DNA from 4 places in the Streptomyces sp. NPDC006879 genome. Region 1 is predicted to be linked to each of the others. Evidence: riboswitches for the same ligand, from Rfam matches in the RefSeq annotation. Region 1 holds a riboswitch; each other region holds the start of a gene.

Evidence for each region. A riboswitch is a leader RNA that binds a small molecule or an ion and turns the genes downstream of it on or off. The one in region 1 is predicted to bind cyclic di-AMP.
Region 2: another riboswitch for cyclic di-AMP. It lies ahead of ACFYMC_RS16250 (peptidoglycan DD-metalloendopeptidase family protein); the one in region 1 lies ahead of ACFYMC_RS21305 (transglycosylase SLT domain-containing protein).
Region 3: another riboswitch for cyclic di-AMP. It lies ahead of ACFYMC_RS17010 (M23 family metallopeptidase); the one in region 1 lies ahead of ACFYMC_RS21305 (transglycosylase SLT domain-containing protein).
Region 4: another riboswitch for cyclic di-AMP. It lies ahead of ACFYMC_RS18315 (transglycosylase family protein); the one in region 1 lies ahead of ACFYMC_RS21305 (transglycosylase SLT domain-containing protein).

What each region holds. Positions count from the first base shown of each region.
Region 1 covers NZ_JBIAGC010000031.1:13,863-20,886, reverse strand. The annotation lists gene ehuD (ectoine/hydroxyectoine ABC transporter permease subunit EhuD) at 1-386, opposite strand, end outside; gene ehuC (ectoine/hydroxyectoine ABC transporter permease subunit EhuC) at 386-1,063, opposite strand; gene ehuB (ectoine/hydroxyectoine ABC transporter substrate-binding protein EhuB) at 1,076-1,993, opposite strand; gene ACFYMC_RS21310 (ATP-binding protein) at 2,277-3,557, opposite strand; cyclic di-AMP (ydaO/yuaA leader) riboswitch at 4,429-4,613, shown strand; gene ACFYMC_RS21305 (transglycosylase SLT domain-containing protein) at 4,617-5,426, shown strand; gene ACFYMC_RS21300 (DMT family transporter) at 5,517-6,425, opposite strand; gene ACFYMC_RS21295 (PLP-dependent aminotransferase family protein) at 6,530-7,024, shown strand, end outside.
Region 2 covers NZ_JBIAGC010000018.1:54,102-61,125, forward strand. The annotation lists gene ACFYMC_RS16235 (MBL fold metallo-hydrolase) at 1-287, opposite strand, end outside; gene ACFYMC_RS16240 (TetR/AcrR family transcriptional regulator) at 640-1,278, shown strand; gene ACFYMC_RS16245 (SGNH/GDSL hydrolase family protein) at 1,439-2,236, opposite strand; gene ACFYMC_RS16250 (peptidoglycan DD-metalloendopeptidase family protein) at 2,559-3,560, opposite strand; cyclic di-AMP (ydaO/yuaA leader) riboswitch at 3,565-3,753, opposite strand; gene ACFYMC_RS16255 (tyrosine-protein phosphatase) at 4,067-4,876, shown strand; gene ACFYMC_RS16260 (aspartate aminotransferase family protein) at 4,981-6,387, opposite strand; gene dxs (1-deoxy-D-xylulose-5-phosphate synthase) at 6,583-7,024, opposite strand, start outside.
Region 3 covers NZ_JBIAGC010000020.1:325-7,348, reverse strand. The annotation lists gene ACFYMC_RS17025 (DNA topoisomerase (ATP-hydrolyzing) subunit A) at 1-1,796, opposite strand, end outside; gene ACFYMC_RS17020 (M16 family metallopeptidase) at 1,972-3,315, shown strand; gene ACFYMC_RS17015 (M16 family metallopeptidase) at 3,363-4,730, shown strand; cyclic di-AMP (ydaO/yuaA leader) riboswitch at 4,941-5,099, shown strand; gene ACFYMC_RS17010 (M23 family metallopeptidase) at 5,113-5,907, shown strand; gene ACFYMC_RS17005 (GntR family transcriptional regulator) at 6,054-6,731, shown strand; partial or broken gene ACFYMC_RS17000 (transposase family protein) at 6,854-7,024, opposite strand, start outside.
Region 4 covers NZ_JBIAGC010000023.1:12,774-19,797, reverse strand. The annotation lists gene ACFYMC_RS18335 (exopolyphosphatase) at 1-397, opposite strand, end outside; gene ACFYMC_RS18330 (DUF501 domain-containing protein) at 394-942, opposite strand; gene ACFYMC_RS18325 (septum formation initiator family protein) at 1,087-1,560, opposite strand; gene eno (phosphopyruvate hydratase) at 1,703-2,989, opposite strand; gene ACFYMC_RS18315 (transglycosylase family protein) at 3,265-4,005, opposite strand; cyclic di-AMP (ydaO/yuaA leader) riboswitch at 4,008-4,179, opposite strand; gene ACFYMC_RS18310 (transglycosylase family protein) at 4,465-5,574, opposite strand; gene ACFYMC_RS18305 (cytochrome P450) at 5,690-6,961, opposite strand.

The DNA.
Region 1 (7,024 bases):
CGCCAGACCCGCGAGCGGGGCAACGAGAGTGCCGTGCAGGCCTCCCACTGTCCCTTGGGGACCGCGTCGATCCCGGCGCGGTAGACCTCACAGGTGTACGTGGCGTAGTGAACGCCCAGAACCGTGATGCCAAGGGTCAGGGCGTCCACGCCCGGTACCAGCACCCAGGCGGCGAACAACTGGATCATCACCGGTGTGGACCGGATGAACTCCACGAGTCCGCGTAGCGGCATCGTGACCCAACGGGTGGGTGTGCGCAGCGCGATGGCGATCGCCAGCCCCAACACCATGGCGACCGCCGAGCCGACCACAGTGGCCAGCAGGGTCACACCGAAGCCGCGCAGGATCAGCGGCAGGCCCTCGCGGGCGGTCTCCCACGACCACATCAGGCACCACCTGCCCGTTGCCCGAGCCGGGCCTTGGCCGCCGACTCAAGGGCGTTCATCCCGAAGGTCAAGGTGGCTGCCAGGCCGAAGTAGATCAACAACAGGGTCAGATAGGCGGCGGCGGTGTTTCCGGTACTCGACCTCAACTGGTCCAACTGGAAGGTCAGGTCGGAGATGGTGATCAAGGAGAGCAGCGGAGTCGCCTTGAGGAGCTGGATGAGGAGGTTGTTGAACGGCGGGATCATCTGCACCCACGCCTGTGGCAGGATCACCCGGCGCATCCGCAGCCAACGCCCCATGCCGAGGGCGACGGTGGCCTCCCACTGGGCTCGGGGAACGGCAGCCAGCGCGCCACGCACCACTTCGGAGCCGTAGGCGCCGTAGTTCAGTCCGAACGCCACCACGGCGCAGGCCATCGGCTCCAGGCGGAATCCGAGTACGGGAAGTGCGAAGAACAGCCAGAACAGTTGAACGTAGAGCGAGGTGCCACGGAAGAACTCGACCGTGACACGGCAGGCGCCGCGAACCAACAAGCGAGGGGAGCGCGCCATGAAGCCGAAGACGAAGGCGAGTACGAGGGCCAGAGCGGCGCTGAGCACGGTCGCTTGGAGCGTGACCCACACGCCTTGTCCCACACTGGGCAGGGAGCGGGTGAACTCGGCGAGGAAGTCAGTCATGCGACGCCCTCGTCATGACCCGCACAGATCAGCCGTCCGCAGCGTCGAGGGTGGGATCTCCCGGCTGGTGAAGCCGTACTTGCCGATGAGCGAGACGTAGCGGTCCGGATCACCGGTGATCTTCGCGAGTTCGGTGTTGAAGGCGTCGCGCAGTGCGGTGGCGTTCGGTCGGAAGACTGCGCCGCCGGGGCTGTACTGCTTCTTGCCGTCGAGCTCGGGCAGGAAGGGGTCCAGCACCTCGACGGCCGCACCCTTGTTGGACTGGGCGAGCCAGCGCAGCGAGATGCCGGTGAGCGCAAAGGCCTCGATCCGGCCGGCCACCAGTGCGTCGAGCCCGTCCTGCTGCTTCGCCAGCGACTTGATCTTCGATGCCGAGACTCCGGCTCCCTTCGCGTAGCCGCTTTCCACCGCGGCCGTCAGCACTCCGACCGTCACGCCCTTGTCCGCGCAGGATTTCAGGTCGCTGAGACCCTTGGGGTTCTTGCTGCGCACCATCAGTGCCGTCGGGGAGACGAACTCCGGCTCAGAGAAGATCACTTTGGCGCAGCGTTCCGGTGTGATCGCCATGCCGGCACTCACCACGTCGAAGCGGTCCGCGAGCAAGCCGGGAATCAGGGCGCCGAAGTCCGTCAGGGTGGGCCGTAGTTCGGCCACGCCGAGTTGGGAGAAGATCTCCTTGTGCAGGGTGGGAGCCTGGCCCGCCAGTTGGTTGCCGTCCTTGAAACCGTACGGAGCTTCACCGGCGAAGCCCACCCTGACGAATCCCTGCTTGCGCAACTTCCCCAGCAGGTCGGCGTCCGCCTGCGGGCCACCTGTCCCGCTCTCGGTGCGGCTACAGCCGGTCATCAGCGCCGGAGCCAGGGCAAGGCCTCCCAGGAGCGTCGTGCCGGAGAGGAAACCTCTGCGGGACAGGGTCGTGCGCTCGGACATCTCGATCCCCTCGGTGAGTGGTGCCCCGTGGTCGAGGGGCCCGTTGGTGTCGGCGCGTACCCGGCGGTTCATCCCGCATGCTGGGGGACGCCAATCCTGAGTGATAGATCCCCCTTTGGGCGTGTCGCGTCGTCTATCAGCTTTCAGCATGTGTGGTCGTACTCGTCCCATCGGTCGACTGCGCAGCCCGGACAGCTGGCGGTGATCCGAGGAAGGTGTCCACCCTTGTGGCACGGCACATCTGACGCGGCGTGTTGATCCACCGGGTACCGAGGGACAGTCCTCACACGCGTCCGTGCCGCTCGATGTCCTCGTGGAACTCGGTGAGTGCCTGGTCGGTGAGTGTGGGGCGGGTGTCGGCCACGGCCTTGAGATAGTCCCCGGTGCTGGCCGGCTCGCCCGCCCGATCCACGACTTCCCGTTCGAACGCCGTGTGAGCGCCTTTGCGGGCGGCGAATTCGATATCCGCCGGGGTGAACATCTCGCTGGCCGCCACCAGGCGTTGGAGATCGACCCGGCCAGCGGCCGAACCCAGGTAACGCTGCCAGATCGCGGCTCGGGCAGCTGGGTCCGGAGGGCCGACGGGAATCACGTAGTCGAAACGTCCGGGGCGCAGGAAAGCCAGATCCAGGGATCTGACGGAATTGGTGGCACAGATCAACAGTCGGTCGTCATGGTCACGGAATCCTGGAATAAGTTTGAGGAGTTCATTGGTGACGCCGTGGCCGGGGTCGATGGCCAGACCTGACCTGGCCCCGGCGATCTCCTCGACCTCGTCGATGAACAACAGAACGGACTGCAGTTCGGCCAGATCCGCAAAGGTGTCCCGAAGCGAGGTGGCCAAGCCACCCGAGGAGCCCGCGGCGAGGCGGGAAGGGAAGATCTCCACGAAGGGCCATTCCAGCCGGGAGGCCACGGCTTTGGCGAAGCTCGTCTTCCCGGTACCCGGTGGGCCGAAGAGGATGACGGCTTTCGGCGGGGTCACTCCGTACTGTTCGGCGAGGGAACGCTCGACCAGGGGAAGCACGATCCGCCGTTCGATCGACGCCTTCTCGCGTTCCATCCCCGCCAGGGCGTCCCACAGTCCCGGCGCGAGCACCCTGCCGCCGAGTTCGGCGAGCAGGCCGGCGTCACTCGCACCGAGGTGCTCGACCTTCTCGTAGAACACCAGGCCGTCGCGGGAACGGTAGCCGCAGTTGTCCAGAGCCGCGGTCCCGGTTGCCCCCGGCGCCAGCAGGGCGCTGATGCGGCGCACCCCACGCACGCGCAGGCGCCGTTCGAGTTCGGCGATCAGAGCGCTGCCGACTCCACGGTTGCGCCAGGTCTCGGAGAGCGCGACCAGGGTGATCCAGGCCCGTTCCCCCTGGGCCTGGGCCACTGCCATGCCCACCATGTCGTCGCCGACCACCGCGACCACGGCGGGCCCGCCGGTCCGGGCGACGGACATCACCTCGGAAACCGGGAAAACGGCCGGGAGGTCCTGTGGCGCTCGGTCCTGGTCCCAGATCTGGATGGCGCTGTCCAGGTCATCGTCGTGGAAGTCCCGCAGTCGCCACGTCGGCATCGTCCACCCACCCTTGCCGGCAAGAGCCGCCGCCTGGTCGACAGGAGCGCGGCGCCTCGCCCCTCATTGTCCGCGCCCGCGACCGGACCGGCGAGCGGGGAGGGGAGGGCGGTGGCGGCCGGTGACGCGGCAGTCACTCCGCGGGTAGGGGTGCGTGGCCGGACGCGGGTGGCTGCCGCAGGTCGCCCTCTGTACCGCGCCGCGGGGCGGTACGGGTGACTCGGTCTGAATCCGGGCGTCGGGGCCCGACGGTCCGTGGACCAACGAGCCGTGTCCCTCGCGCAGTTCCGTGGCCCGGGGGTGGCACGGCATGCCGTGCCACTCGCCCCTGCTCGGTGTCGGCCGGTACCGACGCCGGTCCGGGCGAGGAGTTACGGGCTGTCAGTTGGGGCTGCCCGAGTGGAGGTTCGTGCCATCTCCCCGACGGTCGATCGCCTTCCCGCGACGGCTTCCTTTCTCGTTCTCCCATGCGCTCGCCGGGCCGGTCCTGCTCCGCGGCGGGGTGCGACGCGTTCTTCGGGTGATGGTGGGGGTGTTTCTGGGCGGCCGTCAAAGTCATCTGGGAATTGGCGAATTACTTTGAGTGGTTGATCGAAGCGCCCGTTTCTGCGGGGGTCGCTTTGGATCGTTATGCGCGCTTAATGGGCGATTTGGGTCGTTGTGTCTTGGGGTGTCAGGTGATTTGGGTCACGGCCTTGACGGTGAAGTGATCAATGGGTGTTCCGGGGAATCCGAACACTGAAAGGAGAGTTGAAAGTTTGATCTCCGGAAGTGATCTCGAATTCACCACCGGTTAGTGCTCGGCAGTGCTTTGCGGAGAAGATTTCCGCCTTGTTCTGCGAGCTGCGCTTCGCCTAATGTCACCGTCATTCCGGGTGGAACGCCGAGTCCTGCCGCCATCTGGAACCCCACACCCATACGGCAGGAGCGGGGGACCCAGGTAAGTCGCCGGTCCGCGATGCGGAACGGCTTGGGGTGAAGTCGCACACATGTGGCGGCCGGGCATCTTCAGCCCGAACCCGACAGCTCACCTCGTAGGCGATGGAGAGGAAATTCACCATGCCTGCAAAGGGTAAGCACCGCCGTACCAAGAGGAACGCCCTCGCCCGTCGATTCCTCGTAGCGGGGACGGGAAGCGCCGTACTGGCCCTGCCCGTGATGGGCGCCGCCACCGCGCAGGCCGCTCCGAGCAGTGCGGCCGTGCTGGCCGCTCCCAAGGCCGCGGTCGCCACCACGGCGGTCGCCGCCGTACAGGCCAAGGCCTCGACGGTCACCTACGCGGTGGTCGCGGGAGACTCCCTGTCGAAGATCGCGGAGAAGCACGCGGTGAGCGGCGGCTGGAAGCAGCTGTACAGCGACAACCGCGGCGCCGTCGGAGTCGACCCCTCGCTGATCCATCCCGGGCTTGAGCTCACGATCGGCGCCAAGGCCAAGGCTTCGGCAGGAGCCGGTGGCGCGATCGCCACGGTCGCCGCGGCCGGGACGACGAGCAGCGCGAAGGCGGTCACAGCGACCCAGACAGCAGTCAAGGCCGCGGCGAAGACCTACGCCAACAACCTCGACGGGTGGATCCGCGAGTCCCTGGACATCATGGCCAAGCACGGTATTCCCGGCACTTACGCCGGTATCCACCGCAACATCATGCGTGAATCCAGCGGCAACCCGCTCGCGATCAACAACTGGGACATCAACGCGCGCAACGGCATCCCCTCCAAGGGCCTGCTCCAGGTGATCGACCCGACGTTCCGCGCCTACCACGTGCCCGGGACCTCCTTCGACTCATACGACCCGGTCGCCAACATCACCGCGGCCTGCAACTACGCCGCCAAGCGGTACGGCTCCATCGACAACGTCTTCGGCGCCTACTGACGCACCCCTCCTCCTGCCGGCCCCGGACCCCGGGGCCGGCAGCGGCGTTCCAACGCCGTCCTGGCCTGCCCCGGCTCCGCGCGCCAGGCCTCATGAGCGGGCCGGACCCGCACCCACCCCTTCGCCCCTCTGCGCTTCGGATCCGCTCGGCCGAACCGGCGCCGAAGGGGCGATCGGCCGCCGCGGATTCCACAGCCCGACGGTGAGAGCGCCGACGATCACGAGCATGCCGAGCCACACCAAGGGCCCCGGCGCACCGCCACCGACCAGGGCGTCGGTCCCCGCCGCTGCCAGCGGAGCCGTCCCTGCCAGCAGTCCGGCCCGGTCCGCGCCGACGGCAGCGACCGTCCGGTACCAGAGCACGAAGGCGGCGGCCGTGACGAGGACCGCAAGGTAGGCGATCGCCACCGCGTCCCTCACCCCCAGCCGCGCCGCCGCCGAGGTCCCCTCCGTGCACAGGGCGAGGAGCGTGAACAGCAGCGTGCCCAGCCACACCGCGTGGATGGAAACCCCGAAGGCCCCGTGCCGGGCGAGCACCGGAACGGCAAGCAAGGTGAAGGCCGCCTCGCAGGCCAGGGCGAGGGCGGCCCACGCCACTCCGGTGCCATCGGTACGGCCCAGGCCCTCCACCAGCATCCCGCCGGCCGTCACCAGCACCGCGGCGAGCAGGACCCGTCTGGTGGGGCGCCGCCGCTGGAGCAGGGGGCCAAGGACACAGAGCAGCACCGGAACGCAGGCGACGGATACCGCGATGACCGCGGGTTCGGCGTGCGCGACCCCGCGGACCACGGCCACGTTGAACAGCACCAGCCCGGTGGCTGCGACGCCCGCCAGCCACAGCCACTCGCCGCCGCGCGGAAGGGTGAGCGTGACCCGCCCCAGCCGGGCCAGCGCGAGCAGCAGCAGAGCAGCTGACGCGTAACGGATGGCCTGGGCGGTGAACAGGGGCGCCGAGTCGAGGGTGCGGGAGGCGGTGACACCGGCTCCCACCAGCGCCATGCCCACGACGCCCGGACCGACACGACGCACAGGGGACGGGGGCGGTGCTGAGCAAGAAGTTGAGATCAGGTGCATGACCTCAACCTTGGGTAGACAATGGCCCTGTGAACAGGTCCAAAGATGAGCCGGTCAAAAGGTCCATAACTACGAGCTCGGACTTCCTGCAGCTGGACATCGGCCATGTCCCTCGCGGTGGTCGTGCCGACTGGCTGGCCGAGCAACTGCGATCAGCCATCGCAGACGGTCGTCTCCAGGTGGGCAGCAGGTTGCCCGCGACCCGAGTCCTGGCCGAGGAGCTGCACATCTCGCGTGGAGTGGTGACCGAGGCCTACCGGCGCCTGGCGGAGGACGGCCAGATGGCCGGTCGGGGCCGCGCCGGCACGGTGGTCCTCGCCGCTCCCGCGGCCGGTGCGCGCCCCGGAACGCCGGCGAATGGCGGCGCCGGCGAAGCGACCTCCAGCTTCCCGGAGGAGCCCTTCAGCGGTCCCGTCCGTGACGGAGTCGTCGAGGAACTGCGTACGCACCCCTGCCGGATCGACCTCTCTCCCGGAGTGCCCGACCTCGCGGCGTTCCCGCGGGCGGCCTGGCTGCGCGCCGAG
Region 2 (7,024 bases), on a different contig from region 1:
GCAAGATCGGCCAGGGTGGTGGGGTGCACCGGGATCGGGGCGGCCGGGACCCGACGGATCCGTTGCTCCTTGTGGAAGTAGATCTTGGCGAACTCGACCATGGATCCGGATGGTCGGTTACGGGTGCCCTGCGGGTTCTGGAAGACGCCGTCGGCGAAGTTCGGTGAGCGGCGGATCCGCTCCATCCGCTGGCCGGAGGGGTCCGCGCCGAATGCGGCGGGCCGCCGGGAGCGCAGTGCGGGGCGCAGGTCGCGCAGGCCGGGGAGGGAGGGACGGGGGCCGGTCACGGAGCCTCCTGTGAGGGGGTGGACTGGAGGTTTCAATCTTGCCAACGTGCAGGTCCTCCGCAGGATTCCCGCGCCTTGTGCCGCAGACTGGGGGGACGGAGCGGGATCTGGGGCTTCGACCCCCTTTTTTGACAGGTCCGGCTCGGTCTTCGGATACTGCCATTGCTGAACTACCGTTCAGTAATGTATTCGAGGAGTCAACAACCTTGACCACCCCTCACGAGCCCTCTCCGGGGCAGACGGCGTTCGCCCGGGTCAGCGCGGAAACCGACGGGCCACGCCGGTCTGCCGCCCGGGCCAAGGCCGACCTCCGCCCCCTCGGCAACCCCGCTACAGCGCCCCGGGCCCGCTCATGAGCGAGCCGCAACTACCGCGCCCCCGCGTACGCCTGGCAGCGACGGAACGACGTGAGGAACTCCTGCGGGCCGCGGTCGCCCTGATCGAGGCCCGGGGTGTGGTCGCCCTGCGGGTATCGGACGTGGCCTCCGCCGCGGGGGCCAGCAACGCACTGGTGCTCTACCACTTCGCGTCGAAGGAACGACTTGTCGCAGCCGCGTTCGAATACGCCGCCCAGGAGGACCTGGCACACCTGCGCCGCATCCTGACCCGCCGCACCTGTGCCGTACGAAGGCTGCGCGCAGCCGTGCGGTGGTACGCGCCGACCGGACGCGCCCGCGGCTGGCGACTGTGGATCGAGGGCTGGGTGGCCGCCCAACACGAGCCCGCACTACGGGAGGTGGCCCGCGAGCTGGACCGCCAGTGGAAGATGGCCCTGGCCGGGGTGATCTCCGAGGGGGACGAGAACGGCGAGTTCAGTTGCGCGGATCCGGCTGCCGCGGCGCTACGGCTGACCGCGCTGCTGGACGGTCTGGCCGTCCAGCTGACGGCATACGGAAGCGGCGACCTCACGCGCACCGAGGCCCGCCAGTGGGTGGACGAGGCCTTGGCCCACGAACTCTCTCTGGACCCGGCCGCCCTGGTGACCCGCTGAGCACCTGCCCACCCCTCCTGGGTCCCGCGCAAGAACGAGCGACGCCGCCTGCCCCCGAAGGACCCCCGGGAGAACCGACGACAGGCTCCGCACCGGTCCCTAGCGGCTGGGCACGACGCCGGTTCGAACCGCCGAGAGCCGACCGCCCCGCGGAGGTGCCTTACAGCGGCAGCAGGTCCGGACGCTTCGCCTCGACGTGGTCACCGCTGGATTCGCCGCGCAGTCGGCGACCGATCCACGGGACGAGGTGCTCTCGGGCCCAGTGGATGTTGTCGCGCGTGGCCTCCGCGGAGCCGCGCGGGCGCAGCGGTGGCCAGGGCTGGTCGGGATCAGTGGGCACGTCGAGGCCGAGGACCTGGGCGGCGCGCAGGGCCACCCTGGTGTGCCCCTCGGGCGACAGGTGCAGCCGGTCGCCGTCCCAGGCCCGCCGGTCCTGGACGGACTTCAACGACCAGAGGTCGAGGACCGGGCAGCCGTGCCGGTCCGCGATGGCCCGCACGTGGGCGGTGTAGGTGGCGACCTTCCCGCGCAGGTGGCGCAGGACGGGTACCCCCCTGGTATCGAAGCCCGTGGTGATCATGACCGTACCGACCGCGGACGTCAGATCGGCCACGGCCCGCTCGAAACGTTCGGCCACCAGGTCCGGATCGCTGCCGGGGCGGATGATGTCGTTGCCGCCGCCACAGAAGCTGACCAGATCGGGGGCAAGTTCCCGCGCTCGGGGGACCTGTTCCTCGACGATCTGGTCGAGCAGACGCCCGCGGACGGCGAGGTTCGCGTAGCGGAACTCACCTTCCGGGCGGCGGTCGGCGAGCAGCACGGCCAGGCGGTCCGCCCAACCGAGGAAACCTCCGTCGGGTCCAGGATCGCCCACGCCCTCGGTGAAGCTGTCGCCGATGGCCACGTAGGAGGTGGTCGCCGTCAGAGCGGATACGGAGAACCCCCCGGAAGGGGGCAGCTGGGCCGGTGTTACCGGTGAAGTCGGGGGTGTTGAGTCGCCTGCCACGAGGAACCATCCTTCACCGTGACATGTGACCTACGCGACCGTAGGGAGGGCTTGACGGGGCGTGATCTGTACCACCCGGTCTGTTTCGGGGAACGATCGCCGGCCGGGAACCCCCCTCCGGGCCCCGGCCGACCGGCCCTGCTGCCAGGCGTGCGGCGCCGGCCGACACCCCCTTTGGAGCCCCACCGACGTTCACCCGCGGTACCAGCTGGTACCGCGGGCTCACGGGGGACCGCGGTGCACCACGTTCGGACGCGGCGGCCCGCACTCCGCCTTAAATGCTCACGCCCTTGCTCCGCAGATAGGCGAGCGGGTCGACGTCGGAGCCATAACCCACTCCGGTGCGGATCTCGAAGTGCAGGTGCGGGCCGGTGGAGTTGCCCGTGGAACCGGACAGCCCTATCTGCTGACCGCCGGAGACGGTCTGACCGGCGGAGACCGCCAGGGAGGAAAGGTGGGCGTACTGCGAGTAGCGGCCGTCCTCGTGGCGGATGACCACTTCGTTGCCGTAGGCGCCGGCCCAGCCCGCCGAGACCACGGTGCCGGCACCCACGGCCTTGACGCTGGTTCCGGTGCCCACCGCGAAGTCAACACCCGTGTGATAGCCGCTGGACCACATGCCGCCGGCCAGGTGGTAGGGCGTGGTGATGGAGGCACTGACGGGGGCCGTGAATCCCCCGGCGGTGGCAGTGCTGGCCGCAGGGTTGGCAGCAGTGGACTCCTTGGATGTGGTGGCCTTCGGCGCAGCCGCACGCTCGTTGGAGCGCGTGGCGCGCCCGGCGGAGTCCGCCTGGCCGGAGGAAGGCGCCGCCTGCTGTGCGGGGGCGGTGGAGCCGGCCCGAGAGGGACGCGAGGATTCGGTGGAGCCGCCCGCCTTCGCGTGTAGCGTGAGCTTCAGACCCGGGTGGATCAGCGAGGGGTTATCCCCCACCGCCTCACGGTTGTCGGCGTAGAGCCGCTCCCAGCCACCCCGCACGTGCTCCGCCTGGGCGATCTTGGACAGGTAGTCACCGACGGCGACGGTGTACGTCCTGGTGGGGGCGGACTTGGGCGCCGCAGCAGGAGTCGCTTTGACCTGCTGCTGGGCCGGGGACTGCGCGGGCAGTTGCACGGCATGAGCGCCCGTCGCGGCGCTCTGACCGGCGGCCTGCGCGCCCGTGGCACCGAGCAGTGGCAGAGCCAGGGCGGCTCCGCCGGTTCCGGCGACGGCTATGCCGCGGGACACCGGACGGGCCAGGCCGGTCTTGGGGCGACGGTGCTTACCCTTTGCGGGCATGGCGAATTCCTCTCCGGCGCCTGCGAGGTGAGCTGTCGGGTTCGAGCTGGAGATGCCCGGTCGCCGGAGGCGACTTCACCCCAAGCCTTTCCTGAAAGATCAAGAAAGGCACTTACCTGGTTCCCCCGCTCCTGCCGCGCGAATGAGTCGGATGCGGTTCCCGAGTGGCGGCAGGATTCGGCGGTCCACCCGGATCGATGGTGAAGATAATCCAGTCGGAGCCCTGGTAACAAGCCATGAATTCCCCTTTGGATTAGGAGAAATGATTCATCGCCGGAATTACCGTCACCCTCCGTCTATTGCCGGAGGCCAACAACCCACCGGACAAGGCGATTCACCCACACCGGCCCGCCACGTACGGTCACCGTTATGATCCTGCTCACGGGGAACGGCGCCCCAGCGCCGATACATCTGTCGTACGGGGGTGGAAACTTGACGCCAAGCACTCCAATTCGGACAGATGCACCATCTCGCCCGTACCGGATCATCCAACACAAGGAGACTTCGTGCCCCAGCAGATACCGCCCCCGCCGGCCGAAGCGGAGCCGGAGCTCGCCGGAGTGCGCAACTTCCGAGACGTGGGCGGACTTCCCACCGTTAGCGGGCATCACGTGCAGATCGGGCAACTATTCCGAAGCGGGCATCTCGCCCATGCCACCCCAAGCGATGCGGAGTTCCTGAGCTCCCTCGGTCTGCACACCATCTTCGACTTCCGCAACGAGGCGGACCGCGCCCTCGACGGGCTCGACGTCGAACTCGCCGGCGTACGGAACGTCAACATCCCCCTCACCGATCCGGCGGACGGCTCGGAGTTCTGGCAGTTGGTGCGCGAAGGCGACCTGGTCCAGTTGCGCAAGATCCTGGGTGCGGGCAGGGCAGCGGAACGGATGTCCCATTCGTACCGCGAGATCATCTCGCAGCGCACCGCCGAGCACAGCCGAGTGGTGCACGCACTGGCCACGGACAGCGTTCCGGCCCTGATGCACTGCGCCGCGGGCAAGGACCGCGCCGGCCTCTCGATCGCGGTGACGCTCATGGCGCTGGGCGTGGAGCGGGACGCCATCGAGGCCGACTACCTCAAGTCCAACGCCCCTCACCGCCGCTACCGGGTCAGCACCCAGAGCCTCGCCCCGACGGCCCGCAGCGCGGAGGTCACAGAACTCCTGAGCCCGCTCTTCGAAGCCCGGGCGGAGTACCTGCACGCCGCCTTCGACACGATCGAGGACATCTGGGGCACCATCGACCGCTACCTGCATCAGGGGCTGGGCCTGGCCCCAGCGACGCTGGAGGGGCTGCGCGGGCGCCTCCTGCACTGATCCCGGCGCCCCACAGGCACAGCGGAACCGTGGCGCCAACAGCCCCTCGGCACCATCACGCGGGCCGGACCGATGCCCCCTGCCCGACCGTCGGGGGCATCGGATCAGCGCCCGCTGACCGCCTGCTTGACCAGGGTTCGGCCGAAGTCCCACATCAGCCCGCCACCATCGTGCGCCTCGTCCATGACGGCCCGGAAAGCAAGGACGAACCTCTCGACGTCCGCCTCGTTGATGACGAGCGGTGGAATCAGCTTGATCACTTCGAGGTGGTCGCCGGATACCTGCGTCAGGATCTGGTGCTTCTGCAGGAGCGGGACGACGACCATCTGTGCGAAGAGCCCTCGTCGCGCCGCCTGGAGCATCGCCCACCGGCTGCGCAACCGGATCGAGTTCGGCCGACCGAACTCGATCCCGATCATCAGTCCACGACCGCGGACCTCGTGCAACAGCTCGTACTCGGAACTCAGTGCTGCCAACCGGTCGCGCAGCAGATCGCCGACAGCCCGGGCGTGGGCGACGACCTCTTCGCTCTCCAGGACGGAGAGCACCGCCAGTCCGGCCGCCATCGCCTGGGCGTTGGACCCGAAGCTGGCCGAGTGGACCAGGACCCGGTCCATGGAGGAGTACACCTTCTTGAAGATCCAGTCCTTGCCCAGGGTCGCCCCCACCGGCACGTACCCGCCCGAGAGGGCCTTCGCCACGCAGACCAGGTCCGGTTCCACACCCTCCTCGTGCTGGTAGGCGTAGAAGTCGCCAGTGCGCCCGAGTCCGGTCTGCACCTCGTCCGCGATCAACAACGCCTTGTGGCGCCGCAGCAACTCCTGGGCCCCGCGCAGGAATCCGGGGGGAGCTGCGTGCACGCCCTTGCCCTGAACCGGTTCGACGATCAGCGCGGCCACATCACCGTGCCGCAGCTCGCGCTCCAGTGCGGCCAGGTCCCCCAGGGCGATCGCGGTGTCGGGCAGCAGGGGGGCGAAACCATCCCGGAAGCCATCTTCACCGTTGACCGAGAGCGAGCCGGCGGTGAGCCCGTGGAAGGCGTGCGCGCAGTAGAGCACCCGAGGGCGACCGGTGGCGTAGCGGGCGAACTTCAACGCCGTCTCCACGGCTTCGGTGCCGCTGTTGCCGAAGAAGACGCGGTCCAGGTGCGGGCTGTGAGCGAGTAGGCGTTCGGCCAGCAAGCCGGGCAACGGCGGGCAGTCAAAGCGGGTGAGGTCGGCCAGCGAGGCGTCCAGTACGTCGTGCAGGGCCTGACGGACCACCGGGTGGTGGCGCCCGAGACCCATCACCCCGAAGCCGGCGAGCATGTCCAGGTAGTCCCGGCCTTCGGCGTCCCAGAAGTGTGCGCCCCGCGCCCGGACGTACTCCTTGTCGAAGCCGATGGTGTGGAGCATCCGGGGAAGCTGGTGGTTCAGGTGTTGCGCGTGCAGCGCGTAGCGTTCGCCGCCCCGGGCGGCGAGCAGGGCCCGCAGGTCGAAGGCCGTGGACGCGCCGGGCTCTCCCAGTGTCATCGGGATCCCTCCGTGGATGCCCCGGCCTTCAGACCGGGTGGGTAACGGACTCTTGTGGAGCAGGAGAAGGTCGGAGCCCGGCCGGATTGATCCGGTGGCCGCCCCCAGCCGACCGGCCCTCCCTGCCCCGGCTGGACCTGCTGGCGGCGGAGCTGAGGAGGTTCACCCGTCGAGCAGCAGAAGCGCCCGAACACGTCATGTGCCGCGCTCCCCCGCACCCTCAAGGGCGACGCTGATCCGCCCCGCGATCTCCACTGGGGTGAGACCGACGTCGGCGAGGACCTCGCCACGTTTGGCATGGGCGAGGAACTCCTCGGGAATGCCGAAATTGCGCAGTGGTACGTCCTGACCGGCATCCCGCAGCGCCTGCCCGACCGCGACGCCGACACCAGCGGTACGGCAGTTGTCCTCGACCACCGCCACGAGTCGGTGGCGGGCCGCGAGCGGGACCAGCGCGGGGTCGAGCGGCTTGACCCAGCGCGGATCGACCACGGTGACGCCGGTGCCCCGCTCCGCCAACAGCTCCGCCGCCGCGAGTGCCACGGGGGCCATCACTCCGACGGACACCACGAGGACGTCCGGGACGGAACCACGGCGCAGGAGGTCCATCTGGCCGGCCCGGCCGCTCGCCGGCAGG
Region 3 (7,024 bases), on a different contig from region 1:
TCGGACACCTGAGCGCCACCCGCGAGGTTGGGGCCGTGAGCGGTGTCCGGCAGCTGCGGTAGGTCGATCACCGGGAGTCGCAGCAACCGGCCGGTGGAGGTCACCGCACCGACGTCCGCCCGTGCGGTGGCCAGCACCGCGGAAACGATCAGGTCGTGCTTGGCCCGGCGGCCCTCTGCCGCGGGGAGCGGTGCACCCGTGGCGGTGCGCGCCAGCAGCCCCGTGGAGGAGAGCAGGACCCGGCAGGGGTCATCCGCCACCTCCAACGGGACGGCAGTCACCGCCGTGCCTGCGGACTCCAGCAGCACGGTCCGGCGCTCGGTGCCGAACTTCTTCGCCACCGCGGCCAGCTCCGCCGAGACCAGCTTGCGCAGCTCGGAGTCCGAGTCCAGGATTCCGGTCAGCTCGTCGATCTCACCGGTGAGCCGGTCGCGCTCGGACTCAAGCTCGATCCGGTCGAACTTGGTAAGTCGGCGCAGCGGGGTGTCGAGGATGTACTGGGTCTGGACCTCGCTGAGCGAGAAGTGTGAGATCAACCGCTCCTTGGCCTGTGCGGAGTTCTCGCTGGAGCGGATCAGCCGGATGACCTCGTCGATGTCGAGGAGCGCCACCAGCAGCCCCTCGACGAGGTGCAGGCGGTCACGGCGCTTGGTACGGCGGAACTCACTGCGCCGGCGGACCACCTCGAAGCGGTGGTCCAGGTAGACCTCCAGAAGTTCCTTGAGCCCCAGGGTGAGCGGCTGGCCGTCCACCAGGGCGACGTTGTTGATGCCGAAGGACTCCTCCATCGGCGTCAGCTTGTACAGCTGTGCCAGGACGGCCTCGGGGTGGAAACCGTTCTTGATCTCGATGACCAGGCGCAGACCGTGTGCCCGGTCGGTGAGGTCCTTGACGTCCGCGATGCCCTGGAGCTTCTTGGACCCCACGAGATCCTTGATCTTCGCGATGACCTTCTCCGGGCCGACCGTGAAGGGGAGTTCGGTGACGATCAGGCCCTTGCGGCGCGGTGTCACGTCCTCCACCGTCGCCGTGGCCCGGATGCGGAACGTGCCGCGCCCCGACTCGTACGCGTCCTTGATCCCCGAAAGCCCCACGATCCGGCCGCCAGTGGGCAGATCGGGACCGGGAACGAAGCGCATCAGCGCCTCCAGGTCCGCGTTCGGGTACCGGATCAGGTGGCGCGCCGCCGCGATCACTTCGCCCAGGTTGTGCGGCGGCATGTTGGTGGCCATACCGACGGCGATGCCCGAGGCGCCGTTGACCAGGAGGTTCGGGTACGCGGCGGGTAGCGCGACCGGCTCCTTCTCCTGGCCGTCGTAGTTCGGGGCGAAGTCGACGGTGTCCTCGTCGATCGACTCCGTCATCAGCGAGGTCGCGTCGGCCATCCGGCACTCGGTGTAGCGCATGGCGGCCGGTGGGTCGTCGTTTCCGAGCGAACCGAAGTTGCCGTGGCCGTCCACCAGCGGCAGTCGCATCGAGAAGGGCTGCGCCATCCGAACGAGGGCGTCATAGATCGACGCGTCCCCGTGCGGGTGGAGCTTGCCCATCACCTCGCCCACGACGCGCGCGCACTTGACGTAGCCGCGGTCGGGGCGCAGGCCCATCTCGTTCATCTGGTAGACGATGCGCCGGTGTACGGGCTTCATTCCGTCCCGGGCGTCCGGCAGGGCCCGGGAGTAGATCACTGAGTACGCGTACTCAAGGAAGGAGCCCTGCATCTCGTCGACGACGTCAATGTCGAGGATCCTCTCCTCGAAATCCTCCGGCGGCGGGGTCTTCGTGCTGCGGCGGGCCATCGCTGCTGCGGCTCCTCGTGATCTGAGGTCGGGCGGTCCGACGCGGTCCATTGTGGACCGCCCCACCGACAGCTTTGACCCCGACCCGGGTGAGCCGGGAACTTCCCCGGCTGCCTGCGCGCTTGCATACAGTGGCAGGACTTCTCCCGAACGCGATCGAAGGGACCACATGCCCATGGGTCACACGGCCACCGCCGAGGCCGGCTCCGGCGGCCTGACAGCGACAGAGCACCGGCTGGCCAACGGCCTGCGCGTGGTGCTCTCCGAGGACCATCTGACCCCGGTGGCCGCGGTCTGCCTCTGGTACGACGTCGGTTCCCGTCACGAGGTCAAGGGCCGCACCGGTCTGGCTCACCTCTTCGAGCACCTGATGTTCCAGGGTTCGGCGAGCGTCCCCGGTAACGGCCACTTCGAGCTCGTCCAGGGCGCCGGTGGTTCGCTCAACGGCACGACGAGCTTCGAGCGCACCAACTACTTCGAGACCATGCCGACGCACCAGTTGGAGCTCGCGCTCTGGCTGGAGGCGGACCGGATGGGCTCGTTGCTGACCGCCCTGGACGACGAGTCCATGGAGAACCAGCGCGACGTGGTCAAGAACGAGCGCCGCCAGCGCTACGACAACGTCCCCTACGGCACGGCCTTCGAGCGGCTGACCGCGCTGGTGTACCCCGAGGGCCACCCCTACCACCACACGCCGATCGGTTCGATGGCCGATCTCGATGCTGCTTCCCTGGAAGACGCCCGGAACTTCTTCCGGACCTACTACGCCCCCAACAACGCCGTGCTCTCCATCGTCGGCGACATCGACCCCGAGCAGACACTTGCCTGGGTCGAGCAGTACTTCGGCTCGATTCCGGCGCACGGGGGTAAGCAGCCCCCGAGGGATGGCGCACTGCCCGAGGTGATCGGGAAGCAACTGCGCGAGGAGATCGTGGAGGAGGTGCCGGCCCGGGCGCTGATGGCGGCCTACCGCCTGCCGCACGACGGCACTCGGGAGTGTGACGCCGCCGACCTCGCGTTGACGGTCCTGGGGAGCGGGGAGTCCTCCAGGCTGCACAACCGGTTGGTGCGTCGCGACCAGACGGCCGTCGCCGCCGGGTTCGGCCTGCTGCGACTGGCCGGGGCGCCCTCCCTCGGGTGGCTGGACGTCAAGACCTCGGCGGGTGTGGAGGTGCCGGAGATCGAGGCCGCGGTCGACGAAGAGCTGGCGCGGTTCGCGGCGGAGGGCCCGACCGCCGAGGAGATGGAGCGCGCTCAGGCACAGCTGGAGCGCGAATGGCTGGACCGCCTGGGCACGGTGGCCGGTCGGGCCGACGAGCTGTGCCGCTTCGCGGTGCTCTTCGGCGATCCGCAGCTGGCGTTCACCGCGGTACAGCGAGTCCTGGACGTCACCGCCGAGGAGGTCCAGGCGGTGGCCGCGGCGCGGCTGCGCCCGGACAACCGTGGGGTGCTCGTGTACGAGCCGCGCCCGGCGGAGGAGACCGAAGTAGCAGCACAGGCCGAGGGGGCCGACCAGTGAGCGAGCGCGCGATGACCCCGACTGACGAGTCCACCCGGATGACGCAGATGACCTTTCATCCGCAGCCGCGTGCGGGCGAGGCCAAACCGTGGGCGTTTCCCGCCCCTGAGCGGTCCGTCCTGGACAACGGGCTGACCGTGCTGCGCTGCCATCGCCCCGGTCAACAGGTGGTGGCCGTGGAGATCAACCTCGACGCACCGTTGGACGCCGAACCCGAGGGCCTGGACGGGGTGGCCACGATCATGGCGCGGGCCCTGTCGGAGGGTACCGACAAGCACTCCGCCGAGGAGTTCGCAGCCGAGCTGGAGCGCTGCGGGGCCACACTCGACGCGCATGCGGACCACCCCGGTATGCGGGTGTCCCTCGAAGTGCCGGCCTCCCGGCTCTCCAAGGCGATGGGGCTGCTCGCGGAAGCCCTGCGGGCACCGGCCTTCGCGGACGGTGAGGTGGACCGCCTGGTGCGCAACCGCCTGGATGAGATCCCGCACGAGCTGGCCAACCCGGCGCGTCGGGCTGCCAAGGAGCTGTCCCGGCAGCTCTTCCCGGCCACCTCCCGGGTGTCCCGGCCGCGCCAGGGCACCGAGGAGACCGTGGCCCGGATCGATTCGGCGGCCGTGCGTGCCTTCTACGAGGCGCATGTGCGGCCCGCCACGGCGACGGTGGTGGTCGTGGGTGATCTGACGGGTATCGATCTGGAAGCCCTGCTCGCGGAGACTCTCGGTGCCTGGACGGGCGGCAGCGCCGAGCCTCGGACGGCGGAGCCGATGGCCGCGGACGACACCGGGCGGGTGGTCATCGTGGACCGCCCCGGTGCCGTCCAGACGCAGTTGCTGATCGGCCGGACCGGTCCGGACCGGCACGACCGGGTCTGGCCCGCTCAGATCGTGGGCACCTACTGCCTGGGTGGGACGCTCACCTCCCGTCTGGACCGGGTCCTGCGGGAGGAGAAGGGTTACACCTACGGCGTCCGGGCCTTCGGTCAGGTGCTGCGTTCCACCCGGGAGGGCACCGGGGCCTCGTTGCTGGCCATCAGCGGATCCGTTGACACGCCGAACACCGGCCCGGCACTGGCAGATCTCTGGGCCGTGCTGCGCACGCTTGCCTCCGGTGGCCTGACCGATGCCGAGCGGGATGCCGCGGTGCAGAACCTGGTGGGCGTGGCCCCGCTGAAGTTCGAGACGGCCGCGGCCGTCGCGGGCACGTTGGCCGATCAGGTGGAGCAGCACCTCCCGGACGACTACCAGGCGCAGTTGTACCTGCAATTGGCGCGGACGGGCACGGTCGAGGCCACGGCCGCCGCTGTCAGCGCCTTTCCCGTCGACCGGTTGGTGACGGTGCTGGTCGGCGACGCTGCTGAGATCGAGGAGCCGGTACGGGCCCTGGGCCTCGGCGAGGTCACCGTCGTGGCGAACTGACACCCGTACAACTCGGGCGGTCTTCGGGGGTCCTGGCGGTTCATCTGCCAGGACCCCATTCCTTTCGCTCTGTCCGGTTTGGTAGTGGTGGTGACGCCTTAGGGGTGTGGCGTACGCAACAAAATATCGTGTCCGTTTGGTGATCTGGTCGTGATCCGCCTAGCGTCAGTCCCGCTGTTCGTCGGCTGTAAACGCCGCATCCGCGGCACCGGACAGCGATCGCCGAGTCCCCGTCAGGCGTGAGCCTGGGGAGCCGGGGACCCATTCGTCCCTGGGGTGAATCGGCCCGCCTCGACCAGAGGTGGACCGTAGGAGACCTTCCTGCTCCGAACCCGTCAGCTAACCCGGTAGGCGAGAAGGAAGGAAAGGACCACCCTCTTTCATGGCGACTGCCACCGGTAAGCACCGCGGTTCCAGCCGTACCTCCCGCCGAACGGCGAATATCGCGAGCATCGCCACCCTGGCCACCGCCGGTGTCGTGGGCACGCTGGCCGCTCCGGCCCTCGCCGCTTCCGAGGGGCCCCAGCAGGGTGTCAGCGCCGAGGACACCGGCTTGAACGCCGTAGTGGTGGCCGACTCCCTGTCCGGCGAGATCGAGACTCAGGCCGCGGCCCAGGAGCATGCAGCCGAACTCGCCGCCGCCAAGGCCGCGGCCGAGGCGGAGGCCAAGCAGCGGGCGGAGGAGGCCCGCGAGCGCGCTGAGGCCGCCGCCAAGGCCGAACGGGAGGCGAAGGAGCGTGCGGCCCGCGAGGCCGAGCGGCAGCGCCTGTTGACCTTCGTCTCGCCTGTGGCCGGCTCCTATGTCAGCACCTCCTACAAGGCCGGCGGTGCCATGTGGTCCTCTGGTAGCCACACGGGCATCGACTTCCATGCTGCTTCCGGTACCGAGGTCCGCTCGGTGGGGCTCGGCACCGTCGTCGAGGCCGGCTGGGGCGGGGCGTACGGCAATAACGTGGTGATCAAGATGCACGACGGCACCTACACCCAGTACGGGCACCTGCTGTCCATCAAGGTGTCGGTGGGACAGCGCGTCACTCCCGGGGACCAAATAGGACTCTCCGGTTCCACGGGCAACTCCAGCGGCCCGCACCTTCACTTCGAGGCTCGTACCGGAGTTGACTACGGGTCGGACATCGACCCGATCTCCTACCTGCGCTCGCGCGGCGTCCAGCTCTGACGTCCCCGCAACTGTGCGAAGGCCCCGGCGTATTGCCGGGGCCTTCGCCGTTCCAAGAGATGCTCATGGATTCTTGAACCTCATCTGTAATAAAGCCGTGCTGCAATAGAGTCGCGAACAGCAGGCAATAGGGCGGAGGTTCGGATATGCGCGTTCCCGCGCACGCGGTGTGCACGGCCATCCGGGACGACATCGTCACGGGTGTCTTCGAGCCCGGGAGCCGGCTCACCGAGGAACTCCTCGCCCGCCGCTACGGGGTGTCGCGCGTGCCGGTCAGGGAGGCGTTGCGCACGCTGGAGTCGGAGGGGTTCGTCACCACGCGTCGCCATGCCGGTGCCTGCGTGTCCGAACCCACTGCGCAGGAGGCGGCGGACGTGTTGGAGACGCGCGTGCTGTTGGAGCCGTTGGGGGCGGCGCGTGCGGCGCAGCGGCGCACCGAGGCCCACCTGAAGGTGCTGCGCGGGCTGGTGCGGCTGGGGCAGGAGAGGGCGCGGCGGGGGGAGGGGGAGGACCTGCGTTCGTTGGGTGGCTGGTTCCACGACACGCTCACGCAGGCCTCGGGGAGTGCGGGGTTGATCTCCTTGCTGACGCAGCTGCGGCACAAGATCACCTGGATGTACACGGTGGAGGCACCTGCCCGGCCGGTGGACTCCTGGGCTGAGCACGGGGCCATCGTGGACGCCGTGGCCCGCGGTGACGCGGCGCGCGCCCGCGCGCTGACCACCCTGCACGCGGAGCGTGCCGCCCGTGCTCACCGACTCCGTCCGGCGGTGCCCGTGAGTTCTTCGCAACATTCTGTAAACATTTCCGGCGTCCGGAATTAACGGCTGCCGTATACGACAGCTGGTGTCTTTTCCCGTAGTTCGTGCGGCTGGTTTTGCCCCGTGTGGAACGGTGAATTCGCCAGAGGTTCCCGGTTCTCCGCGGCATTGAGCCTTTTCCATCTTCACTCTGAGCTGGTCAGATGAAGGGTGAGGATGGCCTGGATGAGGCTGGTGATCCGGGTGGTCGAGCACCGCAGTTTGCGGAGGAGTCGCCAGGACTTGAGGGTGGCGACGGCCTGTTCGACGAGGGCCCGGATCTTCGCGTGGGACCGGTTGACCGCCTGCTGGCCTGC
Region 4 (7,024 bases), on a different contig from region 1:
CCAGGTCGGTGCGGCCGGTGAGTTCCTTGGTGGCACCCGTGAAGGAGTACTCCGCCTCCAGGTCACCGGAGATCACCCGCGGCGGGGTGCCGAGGATCTCCAGCACGCCCGCGGCGAACTCCTCGCGGTTCTCGGCGTCCCGGGTGGCCGAGGTGGCCACGAAGCGCACTCGCTCCGCGCCGAGGTCCTTGATCACCGCCGCGTACTCCCGGCAGGCCGCGAACGTCCGCTGCAACGCCTCGGGGGCGAGTCGGCCCGTCTGGTCCACTCCCTGACCGAGCCGGACGATCGTCATCCGCCGGTCCAACTCGTTGAGCTCGCCCGTGACCGGGTCGACGTCCGCGACCAGCAGGCGGATGGAGTTCGTACCGCAGTCAACGGCCGCCACCCGGCTCATGCGCCCTCTCCCGCCTCGTCGTCCGCTTCCGCGCAGGGGGAGACGCACGGCCCCTTGGCCCACCACTCGGGCAGCAACGCCAGGGCCTCGTCACCAAACGGGTTCACGCCGGGGCCCGCCGCGAGCGAATGGCCCACCAGCACGTGCAGGCACTTCACCCGGTCCGGCATTCCACCGGCGCTCGGGAAGCCCTGGAGCACCTCGATCTCGTCCCGGCGCCGGATGTAGTCCTCGTGGGCCGCACGGTAGGCGGCGGCCAGCTCCGGATCGGTGCCCAGCCGGTCCTGCATCTCCTTCATCACCCCGGACCCCTCAAGGGTTCCGATGGCGCCGGCCGCCCTGGGACAGGTCAAGTAGTAGAGCGTGGGGAACGGCGTGCCGTCCGGCAGCCGCGGGGCCGTCTCGACCACGTCCGGCTGGCCACAGGGGCAGCGGTGCGCGATGGCGCGCAAACCACGCGGCGGGCGGCCCAACTGCTCTTTGAACGCGGCGACGTCGGCGTCCGTGGGCTCGGTACGGGCGGTCTGGGGCGGGGGCGTATCCATGCCTGAAATGAAGTCTCTTCGCTCGGTCTGATGGTGTCGTGCGCGTCATGCGCAGGGGGTGGAGCACCGCGGTCGGGGTCTTCCACCCGCGGCCCGGGTGCGGGGCGGGTCCAACGGCGGACGGCCGACGGTCGATGGCGGAGGTCAGTCCTCGGGGCGGTCGGCCTTGTCCACACCGTCCCAGACGTTGGAGTACCAGGGGCGGTCGCCGGCACCGTTGCCGTCCCGCCGCCGCCGCTCGGCGTCCGGGTCGACCACCGTGTAGCCGGTCTCACCGGGCCGCAGGTAGTGGAGGTGTTCGCGCGCCTGTCGCTCCACGTACGCCGGGTCCTGCCAACGGGCTTTCTCGTCCCGCAGTTCGGAGAGCCGCCGGCGCGCCTGGTCCGCTTCCCGCTGCTGCTCCGCGATGTCGGAGCGCTGCGATACGTACTGGCGCATGGGGTAGGCCAGGGCGACGACCAGCGTGCACAGGACCAGGGCGAGCAGGGCCGCCCGTCCGGTCAACCGACTCCTGCGGACCTGACGGCGGGACTGCGAACGGTAGACGTGTGCCGCGGTCCGTTCGCCGAGCTGCTTCAGCCTGGTCGCGGTGGAGAAACGGTCCCGGTTCCCGGCCATGCGTCCCGCCTCCCTGGTGAGCACACTCGAAGCCCCTGCGCCTTCGCTCCGCCGGAGGACCTCAGGAGCAAAGGGACGTCCCCGCACACGGTACGGGACCGGATGCGGGGACGTACGGAGGCTGCAACCCCGAAAGCGGTGATTAGCCCTTGAAGCGCGGGAAGGCCGAGCGACCCGCGTACACCGCGGCGTCGTCGAGGATCTCCTCGATGCGCAGCAGCTGGTTGTACTTGGCCACGCGCTCCGAACGGGCCGGCGCACCGGTCTTGATCTGGCCGCAGTTGGTGGCGACGGCCAGGTCAGCGATGGTGACGTCCTCGGTCTCGCCGGAGCGGTGGGACATCATGCACTTGAAGCCGTTGCGCTGGGCGAGCTCGACCGCGTCGAGGGTCTCGGTCAGCGAGCCGATCTGGTTCACCTTGACGAGCAGGGCGTTGGCGGAGCCCTCCTCGATGCCGCGGGCCAGGCGCTCGGGGTTGGTGACGAAGAGGTCGTCGCCGACGAGCTGCACCCTGGTGCCGAGCTTGTCAGTGATGACCTTCCAGCCGGCCCAGTCGTCCTCGAACAGCGGGTCCTCGATGGAGACCAGCGGGTACGCGGAGACGAGCTCCTCGTAGTACTCGGTCATCTCGGCGGCCGAACGGGACTGGCCCTCGAACTCGTACTTGCCTTCCTTGTAGAACTCGGAGGCGGCACAGTCGAGGGCGAGCGCGATGTCCTTGCCCGGGGCGTAGCCGGCCTCCTTGATGGCCTCAAGAATGAGGTCCAGGGCGGCGCGGTTGGACTCCAGGTTCGGGGCGAATCCACCCTCGTCGCCAAGGCCGGTGGACAGGCCCTTACGCTTCAGGACGGCCTTGAGGGTGTGGTAGACCTCGGTACCCCAGCGCAGCGCCTCGGAGAAGGACTCGGCGCCGATCGGCGCGATCATGAACTCCTGGATGTCCACGTTGGAGTCGGCGTGCGACCCACCGTTGAGGATGTTCATCATCGGAACGGGCAGCAGGTGCGCGTTCGGGCCACCGAGGTAGCGGAAGAGCGGGAGGTCCGAGGCCTCGGACGCGGCGTGGGCGACAGCCAGCGAAACACCGAGGATGGCGTTGGCGCCAAGCGAGCCCTTGTTGTCGGTGGCGTCCAGGTCGAACATGGCCTGGTCGATCAGACGCTGCTCGGTGGCGTCGTAGCCGACGAGCTCCGGGCCGATCTGCTCGATGACGGCGAGGACGGCCTTCTCGACACCCTTGCCGAGGTAGCGGTTCGGGTCCCCGTCGCGGAGCTCGATGGCCTCGAAAGCACCGGTGGAGGCGCCGGACGGCACGGCAGCACGGCCGGTGCTGCCGTCGTCGAGGCCCACCTCGACCTCGACCGTGGGGTTGCCTCGGGAGTCCAGGATTTCCCGGGCTACGACGACGTCGATGGACGGCACGAGCATCTCCTTCTGGGATGTGACGCTGGATGTGCGGTGGCGTGATGGCCTTGCGGTGGCCTGCCGCCTAGAGCCTAACCGCCTCCGGGAGCTCGACCGCCCGACTGCCCGACCCCTGGACAGAAAAAGGGGTCAAAGGCCTCCTTCAGAGGGCAAAGAAGACGGCCGCAGAAGGGTGCCGAGGTCGAGACAGAGCTCCGCCCGGCACGCGGGGACAGCCGTACGTGCCGGGCGGGAGGAGGCGGGGCCGCGGCGGACTGACGGCCGCGGCCGGCCAACCCCTAGCTCAGGTGCAGCATCTGACCCGGGTAGATCAGGTCGGCGTCACTGATGACGTCCTTGTTCAGCTCGAACAGCTTCTGCCAGCCCCCCTTGACGCCCTTCGCCTCGGCGATGGTGCCCAGGGTGTCGCCCGACTTCACCTCGTAGGAGCCGTCGCCCTTCTTGAAGCCCTGCGCCGTGGCCTGCGGGCGGGTCTGCGAACGGCTGGTCGGCGCCTGCTCGCTGCGCACCGGAGCGCTCTTCTTGACGGTGGTGCTCTTCTTGACCGTGGTGCTCTTCTTGACCGTGGTGCTCTTCTTGACCGTGGCCTTCGGAGCGGCCTTCTTCGGGGTGGCGGCGGGCTTGGAGGCGGAGGAGCCCTTGTATGCGGAGTTCGACAGGCCGACACCGCAGGACGGCCAGGCGCCCTTGCCCTGGCCGGCGAGGACCTTCTCGGCGATGGCTATCTGCTGGGACTTGCTCGCCAGGTGCGCGCTGGAGGCGTAGGCGGTGCCCCCGTAGGCGGCCCAGGTGGACGGCGAGAACTGCAGGCCGCCGTAGTAGCCGTTGCCCGTGTTGATGGACCAGTTGCCACCGGACTCGCACTGCGCGACGCGGTCCCACTCGGATGCGGTGGCGGCGTTCGCGCTACCGACGGCCATCAGCGGGGCGGCGACGGCCGCGCCGGTGACGCCGGCGAGGGTGACGATACGGGTGGCCTTGGACGGACGGCGATGCTTGCCCTTGCCCGAAAGCTGCATGGAGGTCTCCTCACCGACGCCTACGAGGTGAGCTGTCGGGTTCGGGCCAATGAGTTGCCCGGCCGAGCGTCCTAGCGCTCGGCTTCACCCCTAGCCGGTCCCTGACCACCTTTCAGTGGTCGGTCCCGGCGGAAACCTTGGGTCCCCCGCTCCTGCCTTCGGCGCTTGACGCGACGACTGTTCCCCCGTCCGCCGGCAGGACTCGGCGTGCGGTCGAAGGAGCCCGCGGTGGCGAGCGGTTCAGACCGTAGACACAGCCACTACCGATCTTCAATATCGGACAAGCTAGGAAAAACGCCCAAAACACCTAGCAGAGAACCGGCATTTACGCAGGTGAGGGGCGGAATCACCACACTCCGCCGAAGGGGCGCGCCAGTTGGGTGGAAGAGACTCATGTCTCACTTACGCGAACCAGGACATTGACCCACGCATCGGAGAAGCGGCGCGCCCCAAGTATCCCTATTTGCCGCTCAGATCGAGGCTCTGGCCAGGCTTGATGAGGTCGGCATCGGAGCCGATCACCTCTTCGTTCGCCTGATAGATCGCGGTCCAGCCACCCGCGACTCCGTGCGCGCCGGCGATATCCGTCAGGTTGTCGCCCGGCTTGACCGTGTATGCACCATCCGATGCCGCGTCAGAGAGCGCCCCGGCGGATGCACCAGAGGACTCCTCGGCCGGTTCGCCACGATGCTTGCCCGTCCCGATGGCCACAGCGGGGTCCGCGGCCGTCACTCCTGACGCGCCAGCCACGGGCGTCACGGTCGAGCCCTCGCCCACCACGCCAGGGGTGACGGGCACCTCGGGCCCGGCAGGCGTGGCGGGCGCGAGGCTCGCTGCGGGCGTGGTGGGGGCGCCCGGCGTCGCGGGGGTGGTGGGAGCGGTGGGGGTCGCAGGGGTGGTGGGAGCAACGGGGTTAGTGGGAGTGCCCGGCACCGTGGGAGTGACGGGAGTGGTGGGAGTGGTGGGAGTGACGGGAGCACCCGGGGTTGCCGAGGCGTCCGGCAGCTCGGGAGTCGCGGGCGCGGACGGCGTCACCGGGGCGGAAGGGGTTGCCGGGGCGGAGGGGGTGGCCGCGGGCTGCTCGGGCGCCTTCTCGGGCTCTTCCACCGGAAGGGAGTCCGCGGGACGAATCGGCGCCGGGGCGATCTCCCGCTTCTCCGTCCCGAGCCCGGGGTCCACATCAGGCTTGACGCTGTCCTTGACCAGTCCCGCGGGGCCTGAACACTGCGGCCAGGCCGAGGGGCCCTGAGCCGCGAGGACCTTCTCCCCGACGACTATCTGCTGCGAACGGCTGGCCAGATCGGCGCGCGGAGCGAAGTCGAGGCCACCGTTGGCCTCCCAGACCTCCTGGGTGAACTGGAGGCCGCCGTAGTAGCCGTTGCCCTGGTCGGCGCTCCAGGCGCCACCGCTCTCGCATTCGGCCACCTTGTCCCAGGTGGCCGCGTCGGCAGCCTGAGCGCCGGTGGCGGCGAGGAGCGGCAGGGCCAGCGCGGAGCCGGTGACTCCTGCGGTGACGACGAGCGCGGGGGCCTGACGGGGGCGCCGATGACGGCCATTCCCGGAGCGCATGCGGTTGCCTTTCGCGGGACTGCAGAGGACGTGGGGGCGAAAGTAGCGTCAGCCGAACACTTGTTACAAGTCGGTGCAGCTCAGATCACGCTCCGGTCACGATAGTGACGCTACGTCAACTCCTTTGTGACGTAACGGGCGTGAACTCCACAGGGAGTGTTCGCAATCCACGCATGATCAGCCCGCCCCGCCAACGCAGTTCGTCCGGATTGCCCCCAAGTCGCAAATCGGGTAGCCGGGTCAGCAAGGTGGCGAGCGCGGTCTGTCCTTCCAGCCGCGCCAGGGGCGCGCCGAGACAGTAGTGGATGCCGTGCCCGTACCCCAGGTGTTGGTTGTCGCGCCGGGACAGATCAAGGGTGTCGGGGTCCGTGAACCGCGCCGGGTCCCGATCCGCAGCCGCCAGCACGACCAACACCGGGTCCCCCGCCTCGATCCGCCGGCCGCCCAGAGTCAGGTCCTCGGTGGCGAACCGCCAGGTGGCCAACTCCACCGGCCCGTCGTAACGCAACAGTTCCTCGACCCCTGTCTCCAACAGCCCGCGCTCCCCCGCCGCCAACGAGTTCTGCAGGCGCAACCGCTGGTCCGGGTTGCGCAACAGCGCATAGGTGCCGTTGCCGATGAGGTTGACCGTGGTCTCGAAGCCTGCGAAGAGCAGGATGAAGGCCATCGCCGCGGCCTCGTTCTCCGTCAGGTGCTCGCCGTGGTCGCTCGCCCTGATCAGACCCGAGATGAGGTCCTCCCCCGGGTCGGCGCGCTTGCGGTGGATCAGATCGGCCAAGTAGGCGCGCATCTGCTTCACCGAACGGGCCACCCCGCCCCGCGGGCCGCCACCGTGCCGGATCATCATGCCGGCCCAGTCACGGAAGTCGTTCTGGTCCTCCCGCGGTACTCCGAGCATCTCGCAGATGGCGTAGATGGGCAGCGGGAAGGCGAACTCGTGGATGAGATCCGCCTCCCCCTTTGTAGCGAATTCATCAATCAGCTGATCGGTGAGCTCCTGCACCCGCGGCGTGAACTCGGCCACCCTCCGCGGGGTGAACGCCTTGGCCACCAGTCTGCGCAGCCGGGTGTGGTCCGGCGGGTCGATGTTGAGCAGGTGCGTCATCAGCTCGGCCTTGCGCTCACCGGGGATCCCGGTCTTGCCCTTCGCATGCGCAGGCTCCGCGTGATGCGCCGGATTCTTGCTCAACCGCTGGTCGGCGAGGGCCTGCCGGGCGTCCCCGTACCGGGTCACCAACCAGGCCTCGACCCCGCTGGGCAGCGTGGTGCGGTGCACGGGCGAGTGCTCACGCAACCACGCGTAAGCGGGATAGGGATCGGTTGCGAATTCCCAGTCGAAGAGGGTCGGGGCGGGGCCGGCCGCGGCTACGGGCGTCTCGTCATGCACCCGCCGACGGTATCCCGAAGCCCCGTGCCCCCAAGACTCACACCCCTATACACCCTCGAACCC